4 regions of the Shewanella sp. S1-49-MNA-CIBAN-0167 genome follow, and region 4 is predicted to be linked to each of the others. Evidence: predicted binding sites of a transcription regulator. Region 4 holds the regulator's gene; each other region holds the start of a gene.
What was found. Region 4 encodes sigma-54, which starts transcription at its own class of promoters, with help from an activator protein. Its sites were predicted from a motif close to GTTGGCACGNNNNTNGNNT; they were not measured.
Positions count from the first base shown of each region.

Region 1 (4,899 bases), on a different contig from region 4:
ACTTGAGAAAGATTCGTATCAAACTGGATTTGCCAACAACGATCGTCAATATTGGGTAGGTTAGCCACATCAACAAGTAATAATGGATTTAATGCTCTATCGAGGTTCTCCAGTTCCATTTCATTACTAATAAATCGGGTCTCACAATCTAGACTCGTCTTTAAAAGATCAGCAAAGGCTCTACTCTGAATGGTCAACTTCGTGACTAAAACCAATGTAAGTTTAAGCATAATGAATAATTTCCTTATAACACAGTTGTGGTGCACACATCGCAGTATTTTACTGTTAGCACATACACTGGACTTTAAGCATTTAAATATTCCAGAACTGACCACAAACCATTGTTTATATTATTATTTAACACTCAACCTCGACAGATATTTGCCGTGATAAATGTTATCCCTCCATAAACCTTCTGTTGATTAATTTCCTAGTAGCGATTTAATAGCCACTCAAACCAAGATTGCATTACTTTGGCCATTTATAGCTGGGATAATTGCATTTTAAACCGCCGCTGAGCGACACGGTCGATATCACGCTTTATCGGCAAACTCAGCAGGCTCTCCCAGATCAACCCCTCGACTAAAAGTGGCTGACGCGTAACAACTTTTTTCGGTATCCTATCACTTTTAAATTCATTGAATAACAGTTCAATTTGCCAGCGACTAGGGTAAAGCTTGATCACTTCTTGGCGACTAAACTTATTGTGCGGAAGTTAGTCATCCACCATAGATAACACTTTTATTTCTTAAGCAAAAATAATTCCATGCGACGTTGGTATCATCGCCAGTTAACATCAATCTCCGGACGCTGTGTTAGCGTTCCACAGCGTGGGTATATTCAACCGATTATCATCAATAAATTGTCTTGGCTGTTGTCTTGCAATGATAATTCCCATGACTATTGTGCTTGTAATTAGTTTCACCCCCGCTAAATCTACTTATTCCAATAGTTTTTTATCCTAGCGCTAGAGATCGTGTCTATGTACGCTAGCAAAAAAATGACACGTTTCTAGAAAAGAATAGCACATTCCCTAAGATTGAGCCTTTTTAGTAAATCATCCTTAGAATCCAATAAAAACCATCGCACTTTGTATGAGACTTGCCAGCACTTAACATGTTAAATGAAAATGAGGAATATCATCACCTCACATTATCGAGCAACTCTACTCCTTGCTGACCAAGCTTAACAAATTAGCCAAGCTATTACTTTAATCAATAACATAGCCTCTTTCAGCATTTATTGCGATACATTTTAGGACTATTCAGGTACTCAATTGGGGGGCTTTTTCAATAGAGTGAGCTCTAGATAATTAACATTACATAATGAATTCTGAGCAATGTTTCAGGTTTACATCAGAAAAGCGGCCTGCTTACTCACGGTTATTACCATAAGGAGTCTCGTCTAGCTCACTATCATGTGTCTTGGTCTAGCCATGATTCATTACCGCCAAGCAAGTAAGGGTGACCAAAGACTAGGCGGCCAGTGATCAGGTCTTTATTAGACTCTTGAGAGGACACTACCTTGAACGTGTCATTTTGACACGTGGGTGTTATTAAGACACCTTTTAGAGTTGTTAATATGACAACGACTAAACTTTAATTTAAATAATTACCCAATTAATCAGTTACTTAACTAGTTGGCATGCAGTCTGCATTAAAATATTTAACTTTATGAATTTGTAACTTTTCAATTTAATACAGGTGTAAATATGACAATTCACATTAAAAATAATATCGACTGGGTTGGCCAACGTGATTGGGAAATATTGGATTTTCATGGCACTGAATATAAAACAACCAAAGGGACGAGTTATAACAGTTACCTTATCCGTGAGCAAAAAAATGTCTTAATCGATACCGTTGATCATCGCTTCAGCCTGCAGTTTATTCAAAATCTTGAGATGGAAATTGACCTAGATAAGATTGATTACATTGTTATTAATCATGCTGAAGAAGATCATTCAGGCGCGTTAGCGGCTCTGATGGCTAAAATCCCTAATACCCCGATTTACTGTACCGAAAATGCTATCGATTCCATTACTGGCTTACATCATCATCCAGAGTGGCATTTCAATATTGTCAAAACCGGCGACACGCTAGATATCGGTAACGGCAAGCAGTTGGTGTTTATTGAAACGCCTATGCTGCATTGGCCAGACAGTATGATGACCTATCTAACCGAGGATGCCGTATTGTTTAGTAACGATGCATTCGGTCAACATTACTGCGATGAGCATCTGTTTAACGATGAGGTTGATCAGATTGAATTGATGGACCAATGTTTACGTTATTACTCCAATATTTTAACTCCGTTTAGCTCACTGGTTACCGCTAAAATTAACGAGGTGCTGAGCTTTAATCTGCCAGTTGATATTATTGCCACCGCCCATGGCGTAGTGTGGCGCGATGACCCTACCCAGATTATTCATCAATATCTGCAATGGGCAGATAATTATCAGGAAGACAGGATCACTATTTTTTATGATTCAATGTCTAATAATACCCGCATGATGGCTGATGCCATTGCTCAGGGGATCCACGATGTTGATCCTGGGGTGTCAGTTAAAGTCTTTAATGTGGCCCGCCATGATAAAAATGACATCTTAGCCAATGTGTTCCGCTCTAAAGGCATATTAGTGGGTTCATCTACCATGAATAATGTGATGATGCCGAAAGTCGCTGGGATGCTAGAAGAGATCACCGGCCTGCGTTTTAAAGATAAAAAAGCCGGTGCCTTTGGCAGCTACGGTTGGAACGGCGGTGCGGTCGATCGTATTCACACCCGTCTTACCGATGCCGGATTTGATACGATTGTGGGCCTAAAAGCAAAATGGCGACCTGATGGTAAAGCCATGCGCGAATGCCGCGACCATGGGCGACAGATTGCCAAAAACTGGGCATGGCATGATCTTAGTAATGTTAAATCCATTTCACCAGCATCCCTAGCCAAAAACAATCAAGCCACTGCCACCGCTAAGCCAGCAACTAAGTCTCGGGAAAGTAAACCTGAATGCGGGGCTGCTTCGGCAATTGATGATTCACAAAATATGTTATGCACTGTGTGTAACTGGGTTTATGAGCCAGTATTGGGCGAACCTAATCAAGATGTTGAACCAGGAACACCGTGGAGCGAAGTACCAGATGTCTTTCTCTGTCCAGATTGCGGCCTTGGCAAAGAGGTATTTATCCCTATTGAAGCAAGGAAAGTATCATGAGTGCACCCATCATCATTATTGGTAGCGGCTTTGGCTCATATCAGTTAATCAAAACCATTAGGCGCACAGATCAGCACATACCTATAACTGTTTTTACCCTCGATGAGGGCCACGATTATAATAAGCCTGATTTGAGCCATGTATTTAGTAATCAACAAAGCAGTGCGGATTTAATTCGCCTCAGTGCGCAGGAATTTGCCTCTGAGAATAATATTACTCTGCATGCTTTTACTCAGGTTGACTGCATTGATAGCGATCAACAGGCGGTATTTGTTAAAGGTGTCGCCTACCCTTACACAAAATTGGTGCTGGCAACGGGGGCAAAAACATTTGTTCCACCGATGCTTGGTAATGCAACCGACAAGGTGATCACCTTAAATAGTTTGCGCGAGTTTGAAACTGCGCAGCTGCAGCTACAGAATGCGCAGCGGATTTTAGTGATTGGCGCCGGCATTATCGGTACTGAAATAGCAATGGATCTTAACCGTTGCGGTAAAAGCGTAGTAGTTGTAGATCCAAGCAACGGCCTTATGGCAACGATGCTGCCAGATATAGTCGCCAGTGTATTACAAAAGAAGATGACCGAAACAGGTGTTGAATTTGAGTTTGGCCGCACCATTAGCTCCTTAAACCAAACCGGATCAGGAATTTGTGCCACACTCAGCTCGGGTAAAACACATATTGTTGATTGTGTCATTTCAGCGGCGGGGTTAAAGGCTAATGTGGGTTTAGCTCAAAAGTCGGGATTCAAGGTCAACAACGGCTTGGTGGTTAATCAGCAGCTGCAAACCTCAGTTAATAATGTGTATGCCTTGGGAGACTGCGCCGAGATAAACGGCAAGGTGATGTCCTACCTGCAGCCGATTATGTTAAGCGCCAATGCGTTAGCGAAAACCTTATTAGGCCAACCGACAGATTTGAAACTGCCTGCTATGCTGGTCAAAGTTAAAACGCCGCAAATGCCTATCCAATTAGGCGGTAATACCGTCATAGATGTTGCATCCTGGCAGGTTGATATTGATGCTTTAGGTTGCTCAGTAAAAGCGTATAACGAGCAAAAAGAGATCATCGGCTTTGTGGTAACAGAAGGACACATGAAAAACACCTTTCCACTGCTGAGAGCCTTGCCAGCTAATCTTTAGTATTTAGTATTTAGTATTTAGTATTTAAACCAGTAGGCTCAACTAAGCCTGCTAATGTATCAATTTAGGAGAGAATGATGTCTCATCAACGTATTCCAGCAAACTGGACCATTCAACGCTCTACCCCATTTTTCACCACTAAAAATGTGCCTGATGCGCTACTTAACCACCACAATACCGCTGAAGGTGTCTTCGGCCAATTATGTGTGATGGAAGGTGTAGTCACGTATTTTGGTTTTGCAGACAGCGAAGCGACTGAGCCAGAAGTGAAAGTAGTGATTAATGCTGGCCAGTTTGCCACCAGCCCGCCAGAGTACTGGCACCGCATTGAATTAAGCCCTGATGCACAATTCAATATTAATTTTTGGTCCGATAAGGATAAAACTGGTCAAGCTATGTTTAATAAGAAGTAATAAGATAAATTACCCCGCGACTTCGCTTCGCTCTGATCACGGGGTTTTCTCTACAGATTAGATAAAGCAGTGACACAACACTTTTTTACTCGAAAAACGACTTAAAGATAAGATTCAGATGTACCAA
Region 1 is NZ_JBEOPO010000032.1:30,808-35,706, forward strand. Features, by position in the region: gene AAEZ00_RS14985 (LuxR C-terminal-related transcriptional regulator) at 1-230, opposite strand, end outside; gene norV (anaerobic nitric oxide reductase flavorubredoxin) at 1,712-3,217, shown strand; gene norW (NADH:flavorubredoxin reductase NorW) at 3,214-4,359, shown strand; gene AAEZ00_RS15000 (TehB family protein) at 4,437-4,772, shown strand.
Region 1: norV (anaerobic nitric oxide reductase flavorubredoxin) is a predicted target of sigma-54. The motif match lies at 1,639-1,657, and genes of this name have one in related genera.

Region 2 (4,899 bases), on a different contig from region 4:
TTCCATACCATGGGTGAATTATGCTTATCACCCATTGGTTTGTCTATGGTGACTAAACTTGCTCCACTGCGTATCGCATCATTAATGATGGGTACTTGGTTCCTCTTTATTGCAGCGGCAAATAAACTTGGTGGTGTTATTGGTTCATTAATCGGCCATGGCGGCGAAGTGGAAGACCAGCTAGCAAACGCGATGGCAATTTTTGCTGGGATCGGTATTACAGCGGTAATATCTGCAGTCATTTTATATTTCATGTCAAACAAACTTGTTGATTGGATGCATGGTGCAGAAACAAAAAATGAAACTGAAGAACAAGCTTTAGAAGAAGAAATTGGCGTCACGGCTGACCACGAAGCCATTAGACGTTAATCCGTTTTGATGTAACAGCTATTCCCACTAAAAACCCCCTCCAAGTTCACTTGTGAGGGGATTTTTTATTGATAAACTAGGGCGCTGCTAGAGGCTATAAAATCTTAGCAAGAGCCTAGAGCGCTACGCTGCTAGGACGCTACGCGGCTAGAGGCTATACAATCAATAGCAACAGCCTAGAGCGCTGCGCTGCTAGGACGCTTCGCGGCTAGAGGCTATAAAATCAATAGCAACAGCCTAGAACGCTACGCTGCTAGAGGCTATAAAATCTTAGCAGCGAAGCTGTCCTTAGCAGGACGTAGTCCGCCCTAGAAGCGAAGCGCACTATCCGCGAAGCGGCCTAGGATCTTAACAGCGTAGCGGCCTAGGATCTTAGCAGCGAAGCTGTTCTTAGCAGTGACGAAGTGGCTTGGGTATATCCCACATTACTTACAAGCCAACTGAATAAAGCCACCCGCCTTGATATCTGATTGATAAACTAGGCCCGTATAATGGTTCTCAAGCAGTTTTTGTTTATGCTCATAATAATTGGTACCGATACAAATTTGTTCATCCCGTAATAAGGTACGAATTTGCATACTCGGCTTACTCCAAAGCGCACTACCAAGAGGTTCGGATTCGGGCAATGCCAAAGGCATTAGGTTATTACCATTGCGTAAATAACACCTTAATCCTTTACCTGATTGTCCTATTGATAATAAATAGCGAGTCAAATCGATGCACACATAAATAATATCCGTACTAATATGCAACCCAGATTTCACCATACGATCATTAAGATAAGACAGCATACTATTGGGCTCGATTAAGGTATTACTTAACCCATTTCTAAACAGCTTAAGTTTTTGATTAATAAAGCTGCGCAATAATACACAGCCAAAAGCAGCACTATTATCCTCAGGAGAAAAATGCGCCATATACATCACTAAGTGATGATCGCCCACCATAGTCGAATCGATAAAGTAAGCACTAACATCATTATTTTTAAACAGACTGTAATTAATATCCGCTTTAGGATAATAAATATGCGACGCAGGAAATAATTGCTGCTGAACACTTTTGGCAGCATGGGAATTTTGCTCAAGGAGGTATAAATTATCAGTGAGCTCTTGGTAAGATAATTCATTCATTTCTTGTAAATGCGATTGCCCTGATGCATTCATCGGCGTAGCGGCTGAATGCATCGCTTGAACGATTGCTTGTTCAATAATGAATAAGTCAGCAATAGGTTTAGTCAGATAGTCACTGGCACCAAGGCGCAATGCATCTACAACATCAGACATCACATCATTACCAGAAATAACAATAGCGGGTATAGCAGGATTAATAACTTGCATTTGCTTAAGCATAGACAAACCATCAAGGCCTGGCATGCTTAAGTCAGCAATAACAATATCAAAGATAGCATGGGAAAAAAGGGTTATGCCTTCATTTCCATCACATGCTTGTTGAACCCGAGCACCTTGCTGCTGCAAAAAATCAGCAACGACATGGCGAAATATCGGGTCATCTTCAACAAAGAGGATCTTGACATCAGTTAGTGCCATACAACAACCTCACAGACATACAACACCCCGCAGACATAACTGTCGAGGAGCCTGTATGCCTCGACTATTCAAGTTCATCTAAATACTCATCAAGTAACTCATCATCTGCTTGACTTGATGGAACATCACCATCAAAAACTTTGTAATCCATATGCTGTAAATAAGCATTTTTTACAAAAGCATAAGGATCAAGAGCATTGTCTAATAATCTTTCTTGATCAATGGCTTTAGAGCGGGCATCCAAACCTTTTAAGCCCCATTTTAGTACTGACTGCCACATCGTTAATTCCGATAAAGGAAAGTATAGACCATCCACCCAATCAGAGGCGATTTCTCTTGTCACGATTGGGCCATAAAATGGCGCCATAAAATAAGGACCATTTGGCGTACCATAATAACCTAACACTTCGTTGAAATCGTCTTGTTTGCGATGCATCCCCATCATGTCAGCAACATCCACTAAACCCAGTAAGCCTATGGTGGTATTAACCGTAAAACGCCCGCCAGCATTAGCTGCCCACTTCCACTTACCTTGGAGGGTATTATTCACTAGAGAGCTAGGCTCTTCTAAGTTATAAACAAAATTATTGACCCCTGTTCTTACTGGGCTTGGAACATAATCTTTATAACTATGAGCGACTGGGCGGATAATATATCTGTCTAAAAGCAGATAGTTAAAATCCCACATTGTGCGGTTAATCCCTTCAAATGGATCGAGAGGATCATTGTATTTGAACTCAACCGCAGCGAGTGTTGATGTGTCAACTTGAGGTGCTTCGGCTTCGGCATACACAGGCATGCTAACAGCAACGATCACCTGAAGTAATATCCATTTATACTTCATATAACTCTCTTTAAAATAACAAAAGGTCTCACTCAACAAACTGCCATTTCTGTCTTTTTATTAAAGCAATTTTTGTTCAAGTCGATATAATTTAGCAAGCAAGTGTTAGGCTGATATCTTACAATATTTAACAGTCAGTCCTTGCTTATACGTATCTGTTGCCAGCAATCGTTCATTATCATGGTAATCAAACCATATGAGTTGCCCCAATAATGGTAACAGGGGGCTAAGGATAGTGCGCCTTTTGACAATATCAATCAAAAAATTGTAAATGAAGTTGATATTCTTCACTGACATCTTGGTTGATTTCGATAGATAAACATATTCGTTTGATAGGATTTATATGACAGTGCCAACAACGCTTCCCAAAAAAGCGGTTAATACCGTCACATTTAAACCTGCTGATGCAAGTCAGAAACCGCTGTCAGATCGTAAACAAACTCAAACTGATAGCGCTTCTTTGCCGGTGCAAACGTCAAATGAAAAATCCGTTTTATCAACGTCATCTTCCACAAAATCAGATTTAGCCCCAGTATTACTCGCGGTCAAGGTTTTGCAACCACCAGCAAGCGCACAAGTCAGCATCACCATTGAAAATCAACAATATCAACTAAACAAAACCGCTGAACTGCAAAAATTATTACAACAAACAGCCCAAGTCGTGATTGCAAGCGATCAAGCTAAACTTTTGGCACGCGCCGCGTCCAGCGTAAATCAGCCCCAGGGCAAAGTCGAAGTCATCAATAACCCAGTTCCTGCGTCAACACCTCTGACGGCTTCAGCGGGGTCAACCATCACATCGCCAGCCCAAACGGTCGCGACTCAATTAGTGCTTTTAGCACAACCCATTCAGCTTGCCTTACCACAAGCGCTTGAGGAACTAGCAAAACAAAATGGTGTTTCAACACAACAGCTTACAACGTTAGCAACAAGGCCTCAAGGTTATCCACTGCCTACAGCCGTAATAGACCAAGACCAAAATCAACTAACGTTTGCCGGTGGCACAAGCATCAAACTATCACCAAATACCGCCCTACATCCTGGCCAATATTTAGCCAAAGTCGTGGTGCAACAGCAGCAACTACAACTTGCTCTAACACCCGTCATTGCAGAAGTAAGCGTAAATTTAACTAAACTCACAACAACGCCGCAAGCAGCCATGTCGCCTCAAGCGACAAACATCATCATCACTAAAAATGAACCGGCACAAATCCTCAGCCAGTTTCTAAAAAAACTAGAATCTACACCATTGCCAAAAATTGATAATGCGATTAAAGGAAATGATAGCCAACAAAAAGTTCCCTATGGATTAACCGCGGCATCGGTAACACAGCAACAAACCCAATCCACACTATCGGCACAGCAAGCGAGTCTAACCAAAAACACTAGCAACATGGCACCGCAGGCTAATCTACCCAACACCACTACCGCCAATACGGTACAGCAAGCTAATCTAGCCAACACCACTTCCAACACGGCACAACATGTCACGCTACCGATAACATTATTAGCGCAACAGCACACAACCAAATCTAGCACCGCACCCGCCATCCTAAATAGCGCGAAAAATGAGCTACCCAACACGTTAAGTAGCGATCCAGCACCAATAGAAGTATTGAATAAAGCCTTATCAAAAGCAGGTGCGATGCCAATAAAACAGCAGCTAGCTCAACAAATTCCTCATAATCTCGCCAGCGAACTGTTTAAACACTTACCTCAAATAAGCCCTCACCCATTAAGTGCATTAAGCGATCCGGCATTACTCAGCAGTGAACTGCACAGTTTAGCGGCGCTAAACCTCGCCCACACCTCGCTGAGTCATTCAGGGAGCTCACACCCCTCACCACTCTTTTCTGGTAGTGCCATCACAACCCTATTCCAATTACTATTAGGGGTGAAATCAAAATCAACAGGGGCGGGGATCAGCGAAAAACTTCAGGCCCACTTTGCGCAATTGCAACAACGGACCTTGAGTAAACTCAGCGCTAATTCAGGATTATTAGCGGCATTAGACAAGCTAGGTGGCGCAGACTCAATGGCACAATTAGCAAGTAGTATTGCACTTTACCAACAGGCAAGCACCGATCCCAATCAGCCCATGACATGGTACTTTGCCCTGCCCTACTCAATTAACCAACG
Region 2 is NZ_JBEOPO010000043.1:14,396-19,294, reverse strand. Features, by position in the region: gene AAEZ00_RS17415 (peptide MFS transporter) at 1-369, shown strand, start outside; gene AAEZ00_RS17410 (response regulator) at 795-1,916, opposite strand; gene AAEZ00_RS17405 (MlaA family lipoprotein) at 1,981-2,760, opposite strand; gene AAEZ00_RS17400 (flagellar hook-length control protein FliK) at 3,104-4,899, shown strand, end outside.
Region 2: AAEZ00_RS17400 (flagellar hook-length control protein FliK) is a predicted target of sigma-54. The motif match lies at 2,961-2,979, and genes of this name have one in related genera.

Region 3 (4,899 bases), on a different contig from region 4:
CTAATGCTCATTGGCGCCGTCATGATGTGGCGTAATCAATCTAGCAGGTGTAAAGCGGGTGAACTAAATATCATTAAAATCCTCTCACAAGGTTTAGCTGTCGGTGTCGTGACCGGATTTGTTGGCGTTGGCGGTGGATTTTTAATTGTCCCAGCACTGGTTTTGCTCGGTGGTATTGAAATGTGGCTGGCAATAGGCACCAGCTTGGTGATTATTGCCATGAATTCACTGGTGGGCTTTGTTAAATATTACAGCTTGCTGTCAAACAAAGGACTTGAATTTGATTGGTCGGTTATCGCCATCATGATTGCCGGCGGGCTTGTCGGCAGTATTGCAGGTCAATGGATAAGCCAATATTTACCCAAAGCCATTTTACAAAAAATATTTGCCGTCTTTTTAGTCATGATGGCGCTATTTATGTTATCAAAATCTATCATTTAATATCACGAGGTACACATGAAAACAGCTCAAGAATACATAAGTGAAATCAAAGCGAATATTAGGGAAGTGAGTACTCATGAATTACATACCGCGATGAGTAAACCAGATGTGGTGATCATTGATGTTCGTGAGCATGAAGAGTTTCTGACAGGTCACATAGAAGGTGCAATAAATTTTCCTCGTGGCGTATTAGAGATGAAAATTCATGAACATCCTTTGGTGAGTCATCACTGTGAATGGGTATTAGCATTAACTGAGTTAGCTCAAAAAGACATATACCTTATTTGCCGTACGGGTGGTCGTTCAGCACTTGCCGCAGCATCATTACAGAATATGGGCTTTACCAAACCATTGTCTGTCGCTGGTGGCATGATGCAATGGCAACAAGATGAATTTCCGTTAGTGCCTCATAAGGTATAAATGCATCCAACATAAACCAGCATGTTGTGGTTTATTGCTCATTAATCATGACTGATTGCTGATTTCTAATGGCTAATCGATTTATGACAACTGGTTAAGCGGTATTTTAAGGTAAGCGTTACCCTTACGGTCTGCTGGTGGCATGTTACCTGCTCGAATATTAATTTGGATTGCCGCTAACAATAGATGCGGTATATCAGAATCAATGTGGCGTTGTTGATGTCGCTGAACAAACTCAGCGAGGGTCACTTTACCGCCGACAACGCAGTTATACCTTTTCTGCGCAATCACTGATGTTTCAAATATATTATCTTGGCGTTTGTATCCAAGGGGATCATGCCCTATAAACACCCGAGTACAATTAGGTAACGCTAATATATTGTTAATTGAATGATACAAGGTGGTCGTGCTGCTATTGGGGAAATCAGTATTCACAGTACCCCATTCTGGCGTAGATAATGTGTCACCGACAAATATCACATCTTCAATGAGATAGCTCACACAAGCAGGTGTATGTCCGGGTGTATGCATAATGTGAATAGTTAAATGACCCAATTTAATGAGTTCTTTATCGGTAAACAGTTGATCAAACTGCTCGCCATTGCACTGAAAGCTCTCATCGAGATTTAGCAATCTTTTAACGGTGTGCTGGACTTGAGTAATGTGCTCACCAATCCCCGTTGTTCCCCCGCGTTTGGTCTTGATATAACACGCCGCAGACATATGATCGCAATGTGCATGAGTTTCTAAAATCCATTCAATTTCAAATCCATGCTTATCGATATGATCAATGATGTTATCGGCAAAACATGTACTTATAGTACCAGAGGCCATATCGAAGTCTAAAACGGGATCAATAATCGCACTTTGACGAGTAGCAAGATCGGTCACCACATAGGTAATAGCATGACTAGTATGATGATAAAAAGGATCAATACGGATTTTACTCATAACAATTAACTCCCAACAAAATACCCAATGCATTTGTTAGATAAAGTCTCAGATCAATATTAGCAATAATGGTTAACATCATTTTGTAAATGACTGATAAGGAATCGTAAAGGCAGGATAATGTTAACGTAAACCACCACCATAAACAGCCCATGGGTCGCTGTGCTGTTTGCTTTAGCACCTAGCAGCGAAGCGTCCTAGGCTCTTGCTATAAGCCGCGCAGCGTCCTCGCTTCTAGGTCTTTCGCTTATATTACTTCAGCTTTGATTACGGCTTTGTTGTTGCTGTAACCGATGCGGCTTGATTATTGATAACCTTTTGTAATGAAAACGCACCGCGAATATCACCGAGGGCAAAGTTAACTGCTTTATCATTAGGATAGGTTTTGTTAATCAAAGTACTCAGCTCAGGATTAATATTACTACCATGACAACCTAAGCATAATTGTTGCGCTGGTATCGCCTTCATATAACGAAACTGTGTTTTGCCATCTTTGACGATAAACTCACTCGCCACAATGGGTTTATCAGCAGCTTGCTGTCCTGAAGCATTAACACGTTCAAATTGCTGTAATTGTGTTAACTCCCAAGCATCGGGCGTATTGGCTGGATTACGCACTCGCAAACTGGTCCGGGTAAGTGTCCAGCCCTCTTTTGAGTTTTCTGCTGCAATTGCAGGTGCTACCGCTTGGCACACCGACACTGCGTTGGTTAATCCACCTTGCTTAATGGCTGTCTTTAAATGACCTTTCAGTGCTTGGCTAAATTCGGCAATTCGTTGATTGGCCTGTTGTTCAAGCACTTGCTGCTCGGTTAATGATTCAGCTTGTCCTACCGTCGAGACGCTCATAAGCATGATTAAGCCGGCCATTTGGCTAGCCTTAATCAATGATTGTGTGTGTTTGTGTGTTAAGCGCATTATTGTTATTCCTCTATTTAAAATCGTTTAATCTCAATGAGTTTTAGGGTTATAAAAAACCTATGACCGAGTCCAATCACAAAACATATAGCAAGATCAATACAAAGCTTGTGCCATATTACACCGACAAATTTAAAATATATAAAATCAGCCACTTAAAATTCATTGATATTTGCGAGAGGCACATGCTAGGTTATGAACTGACAAATATGGCATTGTAGTGACAAATATTGCGCTAATAATGTCACTTTAGAGATTAACTGATTAATGTGTACAGTAAGCGAGAGTGATAAATGAGTAACACCACTGTTGTGCAATCAATGATAAACGCGATTGATAAACCGGCAATATTTATTACGCCAGATTATGTTATACATGCGGTTAATCAAGCCTATTTAGAAACGTATGATACACAAGTCATATTAGGCCAAAGTAAATGCCATCAGATATCTCATCACAGTAATGAGCCTTGTGATAAACACGGTGAAGAGTGTCCTTTGCAACAATGCCAGAGTACCGCAAGGGCTGCCAATGCCGTGCATATTCATAGCACTGCACACGGTAAGTCATATTGCGATATTTTAATGAAACCCATTAAAGATAACAGTGGCAAGGTATTGGGATATCTGGAGGTTTTAGATGCCATTGATTATGCATCAACAGAGTCTAAAAAAGGCACCATGGTCGGTCAATCTGCGCCGTTTAAGCAAATGCTCAACAGAATTAACCGAGCATCTCAATCCAGTATTGCGGTGCTATTGCAAGGTGAAACCGGTGCAGGTAAAGAACTCGTCGCTAAAGCGGTGCATCAAGCCAGTAGCCGCAATGATAAACCTTTTGTGGTTATTGAATGTACCGGCCTGAGTGAAAACCTGTTCGAAAGTGAGTTATTTGGTTACGAGAAAGGAGCCTTTACCGGGGCAACCACCAGTAAAAAAGGTCTGATTGAGATAGCCCACGGCGGCACGGTATTCTTTGATGAGATTGGCGATGTACCGATGAACATGCAAGTTAAACTGCTGAGGTTGCTAGAAACCCAATGTTATCGCGCCGTGGGTGGATTAAAACAAAAACGTTCCGACTTTCGATTAGTCAGCGCCAGCCATAAGAATTTACTCGATTTGGTTGAAAAAGGTGAATTTAGACGCGATCTGTATTACCGCATTGCCGGATTTCCCATTTACTTACCCTCGTTGCGTGAGCGCCTTGATGATATTCCAGGACTCGTAAATCATTTTATAAAGTACTCTGAATACAAACATAAAAGGTTTTCGGCTAACGCATTAAATCTGCTCAGTCATTATGCATATCCAGGTAATATTCGCGAACTGAAAAATATTATTGAACAATCGGCACTGATTGCCAACGAAGATATTATCCACAGCAGTGATTTACCTGAAAGCGTTCAACCTAACCACACATCGACAGATAACAAAAATACACTAAAAACGGCAACGGAACTCATGTCACTCGATGACGTGGAGTACGCATATCTTTCTCAGGTCTGTCAGCAATTTCAAGGATCTCCAGCAGAATTAGCCATTAAGCTTAATATTAGTGTGCGGACCTTATATCGTAAATTACAGCGCTATGAGCTAAAGCTAACAGCGCTGTAATGACGTAATATCAACCATAGTTACCATTAATGTTGATGTATTAGTGAATGCTTTTTATTGCAACACGTTTTCATTGTTGCGGTTGCTGTGCCCATTTCTGATCCGCAGCAACGTTTCTTTGTCGCCATTTCTGATCCACTGCAATGACCATCGTGACTGCCCGCTTCTCCGTCAGCATGATTATGATCACAACAACCACCATTCGCTTGTTTAGCAATATGCTTAGATGAAGGGCGTCCCTGACTTGCCTCGGTATACTCCTCACAGTCAGCTAAATTAGCACCGGCAAGATCGTCTATTGCTGTACGACCATTTTTAGCATGAAAAACACTCAGTTGCCGACTTAATAATTTAGCTAATAGTTGTTGGCCAATGTTACGTACGATCACGCGATTAGCGCCATGTGCCAGTATCAAACTGACTAATTGTTGTTTACCCTCACATCCATCTGTTAGTGCAGGATTGGCAAAACGCCCTTTCACTTGACCTTGATCGTCAATAAAGAGCACCTCATCAGCTTTGCTAAAATGGCTGGAAATATGTTCGTCTTTCA
Region 3 is NZ_JBEOPO010000012.1:13,464-18,362, forward strand. Features, by position in the region: gene AAEZ00_RS07350 (sulfite exporter TauE/SafE family protein) at 1-441, shown strand, start outside; gene AAEZ00_RS07355 (rhodanese-like domain-containing protein) at 457-861, shown strand; gene AAEZ00_RS07360 (MBL fold metallo-hydrolase) at 943-1,812, opposite strand; gene AAEZ00_RS07365 (Tll0287-like domain-containing protein) at 2,080-2,730, opposite strand; gene AAEZ00_RS07370 (sigma-54 interaction domain-containing protein) at 3,024-4,346, shown strand; gene AAEZ00_RS07375 (NifB/NifX family molybdenum-iron cluster-binding protein) at 4,373-4,899, opposite strand, start outside.
Region 3: AAEZ00_RS07365 (Tll0287-like domain-containing protein) is a predicted target of sigma-54. The motif match lies at 2,830-2,848, and genes of this name have one in related genera.

Region 4 (4,899 bases):
ACGGTATACGCTCAGTTCTCACTAGCGATATTCATGTTGCCGTCATTACAGGTCGTCAATCAAAAATTGTCGAAACCCGAATGACCGGATTAGGAATCAAACATATTTATCAAGGCATTGATAATAAATTTGAACCTTTTGAGCAACTTATGTCGCTGTATAATGTAAGCGCCGAACAAGTAGCCTACATTGGCGATGACATGGTTGATCTGCCCGTAATGAAAGCCGTAGGTCTCTCCGTGTGTGTCGGCGATGGTCATCCGTTTGTAAAACGACATTGTCACATGACAACGACCTTAAACGGCGGACATGGAGCTTTGCGAGAACTGACTGACTTATTACTCTTAAGCCAAGATAAATTTGCCAGTGCTCATGGAATGAGTATATGAATCGGATCACCCTAAGTATTGTGGCTTTTTTTGGTCTTGCTTTTATGTTGTACTGGCAAGCACAAATAAAACGCAGTGAAATGGACTCGGTGAAAGTACCTGGTATTGAGCGCCCTGACTTTATTGCAGATAACCTACGCACCACGGAATTCAATCAACAAGGTTTTGTCGAAAGTCGAGTCAGCGCCGAGCACATGGAGCATTATGCTTCAAGTGACATCACTCACTTTACCAAACCGATATACCTCATTTACCCTGAAAATGGTAAAGCACAATGGCAATTAAGTGCAGATCGAGGACAATTGAATAAAAACACCAGCAAAGTCATATTAGAAAACAATGTTATTATTGATGCCATTGATATAGAAGAACCCCTGCAGTCATTGAGTACCCAAGCGGTGACGGTAGACTTAACCACTATGATAGGCACCTCACAAGAGATGGTGTATATCAAAGGCAAAGGGTTTATTATTAAAGGCTTAGGCCTACATGCTGACTTGAATTCGCAACAATTATCGCTACTGAGCCAGGTAGAAGGAACATATGAGCCACATTAATCGTCTCCACACTCGCGCCAATGTTATGTTATTGAGCAGCATACTTTGCCTGTTGAGTTTGCCTGCTATGGCGAAACAAGGTGATCTGAAACAAGAATTAAAAATTGTTGCGGTTAGCCAATTTGCTGACATAAAAAATAACCAAATCATTTTTAATGGTCCGGTTAAGATTGTCCAAGGCAGTATTAATATCAATGCTGATGAATTACGGGCGTTTACCCCCGAAAACAGCACCAGTAAGAAACTTATCGCCACTGGCAAACCCGCGACGTTTTCACAAGAATTAGATGACGGTCAAATTGGTACTGCCAGTGCCGACGAAATATCCTATGACCTTGCGACTACCACGCTAACATTGACAGGTAATGCCAAACTTAATCAATCGGGTAGCCAAGTGACCGGTAATCGAATTAAGTACAACATCAATGCGCAAGAGCTTATTGCTGAAAGTTCGGGCACAGGGCAAGATCGGGTTATCACCATTATTCAACCTGAGAATTTCCAAGACGAGTCTGCGCCAAAGCAAAAACTCCCTGAAATCCCAGTTAAAAAGCAGATCAAACCATGACCCAAATAACCTTAACCGCTGAAAATCTGGCTAAAAGCTATAAAGATCGTCAAGTTGTTAAAGATGTCAGTTTAACGGTTAAAACAGGCCAAATTGTTGGGCTTTTAGGCCCCAATGGTGCAGGTAAAACAACCACCTTTTATATGGTTGTCGGCCTAGTGAAAAGTGATAAGGGTCGAATTTTAATTGATGATGACGATCTCACTGACGATCCAATGCATCTGCGAGCTCGCAAAGGCATTGGTTACTTACCACAAGAAGCCAGTATTTTCCGTAAACTCACAGTGTATGACAACATTATGGCCGTGTTGCAAACCCGCAAAGAACTCAGTACAAACCAACGTATTGAACAGCTTGAGCATCTATTAGAAGAGTTCCATATTACCCATATTCGAGACAGCCTAGGCATGTCGTTATCGGGTGGTGAACGTCGTCGTGTTGAAATTGCGCGCGCTTTAGCCGCCAATCCAAAATTTATTCTACTCGATGAGCCCTTTGCTGGTGTTGATCCGATTTCTGTCATCGACATAAAAAAAATCATTCAACAACTTAAAAGCCGAGGTCTAGGAGTATTAATTACCGACCATAACGTACGTGAAACGTTAGATGTCTGTGAGCGAGCTTATATCGTCAGCCAAGGTAATTTAATTGCCGAAGGCACACCTGATGAGGTATTGAGCAATCAACAAGTTCGGGCGGTGTACTTAGGTGAACAATTCAAGCTATAGTTACTTTACGGGCCTTTAGTCTATCTAACTCATTTGATTGAACGATATCTAAACAGCGTTAAACATCATTGATGTACGTGACAATCCATTACAGTTTTATAAATTGTCACTTTTATGGAAATCATCTAGGGATAAGCGGTAAATGAAAGCGTCACTCCAACTTAAAATGGGTCAACACTTAACCATGACCCCACAATTGCAGCAAGCCATTCGCTTACTGCAATTATCGTCATTGGAGCTACAGCAAGAAATCCAACAAGCATTGGATTCAAATCCATTACTTGAAATAGAAGATGAGTTTTCTGAAGCAAAAGACCCCGTAAAAGAAAATCGCGACCAAGCTGATACAGACTTCAGTGACAACAGCATTGTCAATATTGAAAAAGACACCTCAACAGTCGACACAGCAGAATCTATGACCAAAGAAACCATGGATGATTTAGCCATGGATACTACATGGGATGAAGTGTACACCGCCTCGCCGATGTCAGGTTCAGGTAGTGCTAGCATGCGCGATGATGACATGCCGTTTCAAGGTGAAACCACCGAAGGTCTGTATGAACATTTAGAATGGCAGAAAAATCTCACTCCATTTTCAGAGACCGATCTTGCCATTGCCACAGCGATCATCGACGCCGTGGATGAACGCGGTTATTTAACCCAAAGTACCGACGATATTCTCGAAGCCATGGGTGACGAAAATGTTGAGTTAGATGAAGTTGAAGCTGTATTAAAACGAATTCAACACTTTGATCCCGTTGGTGTTGCTGCACGTGATTTAAGTGAATGTTTATTGATCCAATTAGCGCAATTCTCTAACACCACACCCCATATCGATAATGCCCGTTTGCTAATCAAAGACTATTTAACCTTAATTGCTGGGCGTGATTTTAGATTATTGATGCGCAAAACTAAGCTAAAAGAAAATGAGTTACGTGACGCCATCACCCTAATCCAATCACTCAATCCTCGTCCAGGCTTATTGATCACCGCCACCGATGACGAATTCGTTATTCCCGATGTCACGGTACTAAAGAAAAATGGCCGTTGGGTTGTAGAGTTAAACCCAGACAATATGCCCAAAATTGGCGTTAATCAGCAATACGCCGCCATGGCTAGAAGCAGTAAAAATCAGTCTGACAGTCAATTTATTCGAGGCCATTTGCAAGAGGCTAAATGGTTTATTAAAAGTATCGAAAGCCGCAATGATACTCTACTCAAAGTGGCAAATTGCATTGTGCAATTTCAGCAAGGCTTCTTTGAATACGGTGAAGAAGCCATGAAACCTATGGTGCTAAATGATATTGCTGAAGCAGTAGAAATGCATGAATCGACAATTTCACGAGTCACCACACAAAAATATATGCACACCCCACGTGGACTATTTGAACTAAAGTACTTCTTCTCTAGCCATGTCAGCACTGACGATGGCGGGGAATGCTCATCAACAGCAATTCGTGCTTTTATCAAAAAGCTGGTTGCCGCAGAAAACCAGAAAAAACCATTGAGTGACAGTAAAATGGCTCAACTTCTGGCAGAACAAGGCATAAACGTTGCTCGTCGTACGATTGCAAAATACCGAGAAGCAATGCTAATCCCGCCCTCAAACCAACGTAAGAGTTTATAACCTACAAGGTTGTGGAGGATTTTCTATGGATATAAATCTGACTGGACGTCATGTCGAAATAACTGAATCTTTACGTGAGTATGTTAATGGTAAATTTTCAAAGCTTGAACGACACTTCGATCAGATCCATAATGTACACGTTGTACTCCATGTAGACAAATTACAACAAAAAGCAGAAGCCAAAATCCACGTTAATGGCGCAGAGATTTTTGCTATGTCAGAAAATACTGATATGTATGCTGCAATAGACGCCCTGATCGATAAACTCGACCGTCAGGTAATTAAACACAAAGAGAAGTATACAAAACACTAACGATGGAACTTTGTACCATTCTGCAGCCGGAATGCACTACCTGTGCCACACCGGGCAGTAAGAAAAAAGTACTGGAACTCATCAGCAATTTAGTCGCTGCCCAGTATCCAACCCTGTCTTCGCAAGAGGTTTTTGAAAGCCTATTAGCGAGAGAAAAAATGGGTAGCACAGGTATAGGAAATGGCATTGCGATACCTCATGGTCGATTAACGACCATCGATCACCCCATCGCGATATTTGTTAAATGTGAAGAAGCCATTGCCTTTGATGCAATTGATAAGCAGCCCGTGGATATTTTATTTGCTTTGTTAGTACCTGCAGACCAGTGCCAACAACATTTAGGCACGTTATCGAGTATGGCTAAAAAGCTCAGCGATAAGCAAATATTGAAACAGCTTCGCAAAAGCCACAACGCAACAGAACTTTATCGGGTTATAACTGCATGAAACTTGTCATAGTATCGGGACGTTCAGGTTCAGGGAAATCCGTTGCCTTAAGAGTATTAGAAGACCTAGGATATTATTGTGTCGATAATTTGCCTCTACCCCTCATTGGCACATTACTCGCTCAGCTCAAGGGCAGTAATGATTTAGTTGCGATTAGTGTTGATGTCCGCAACATTGCTGAACAAGGCAAAGTGCTTCAAGACCAATTAGCCCTACTTGAACATGACACTGAAATTATCAGCTTCTTTCTAAATTCCAATGATAAAGTGTT
Region 4 is NZ_JBEOPO010000007.1:45,363-50,261, forward strand. Features, by position in the region: gene kdsC (3-deoxy-manno-octulosonate-8-phosphatase KdsC) at 1-389, shown strand, start outside; gene lptC (LPS export ABC transporter periplasmic protein LptC) at 386-946, shown strand; gene lptA (lipopolysaccharide transport periplasmic protein LptA) at 933-1,514, shown strand; gene lptB (LPS export ABC transporter ATP-binding protein) at 1,511-2,242, shown strand; gene AAEZ00_RS04725 (RNA polymerase factor sigma-54) at 2,385-3,869, shown strand; gene hpf (ribosome hibernation promoting factor) at 3,895-4,182, shown strand; gene ptsN (PTS IIA-like nitrogen regulatory protein PtsN) at 4,185-4,628, shown strand; gene rapZ (RNase adapter RapZ) at 4,625-4,899, shown strand, end outside.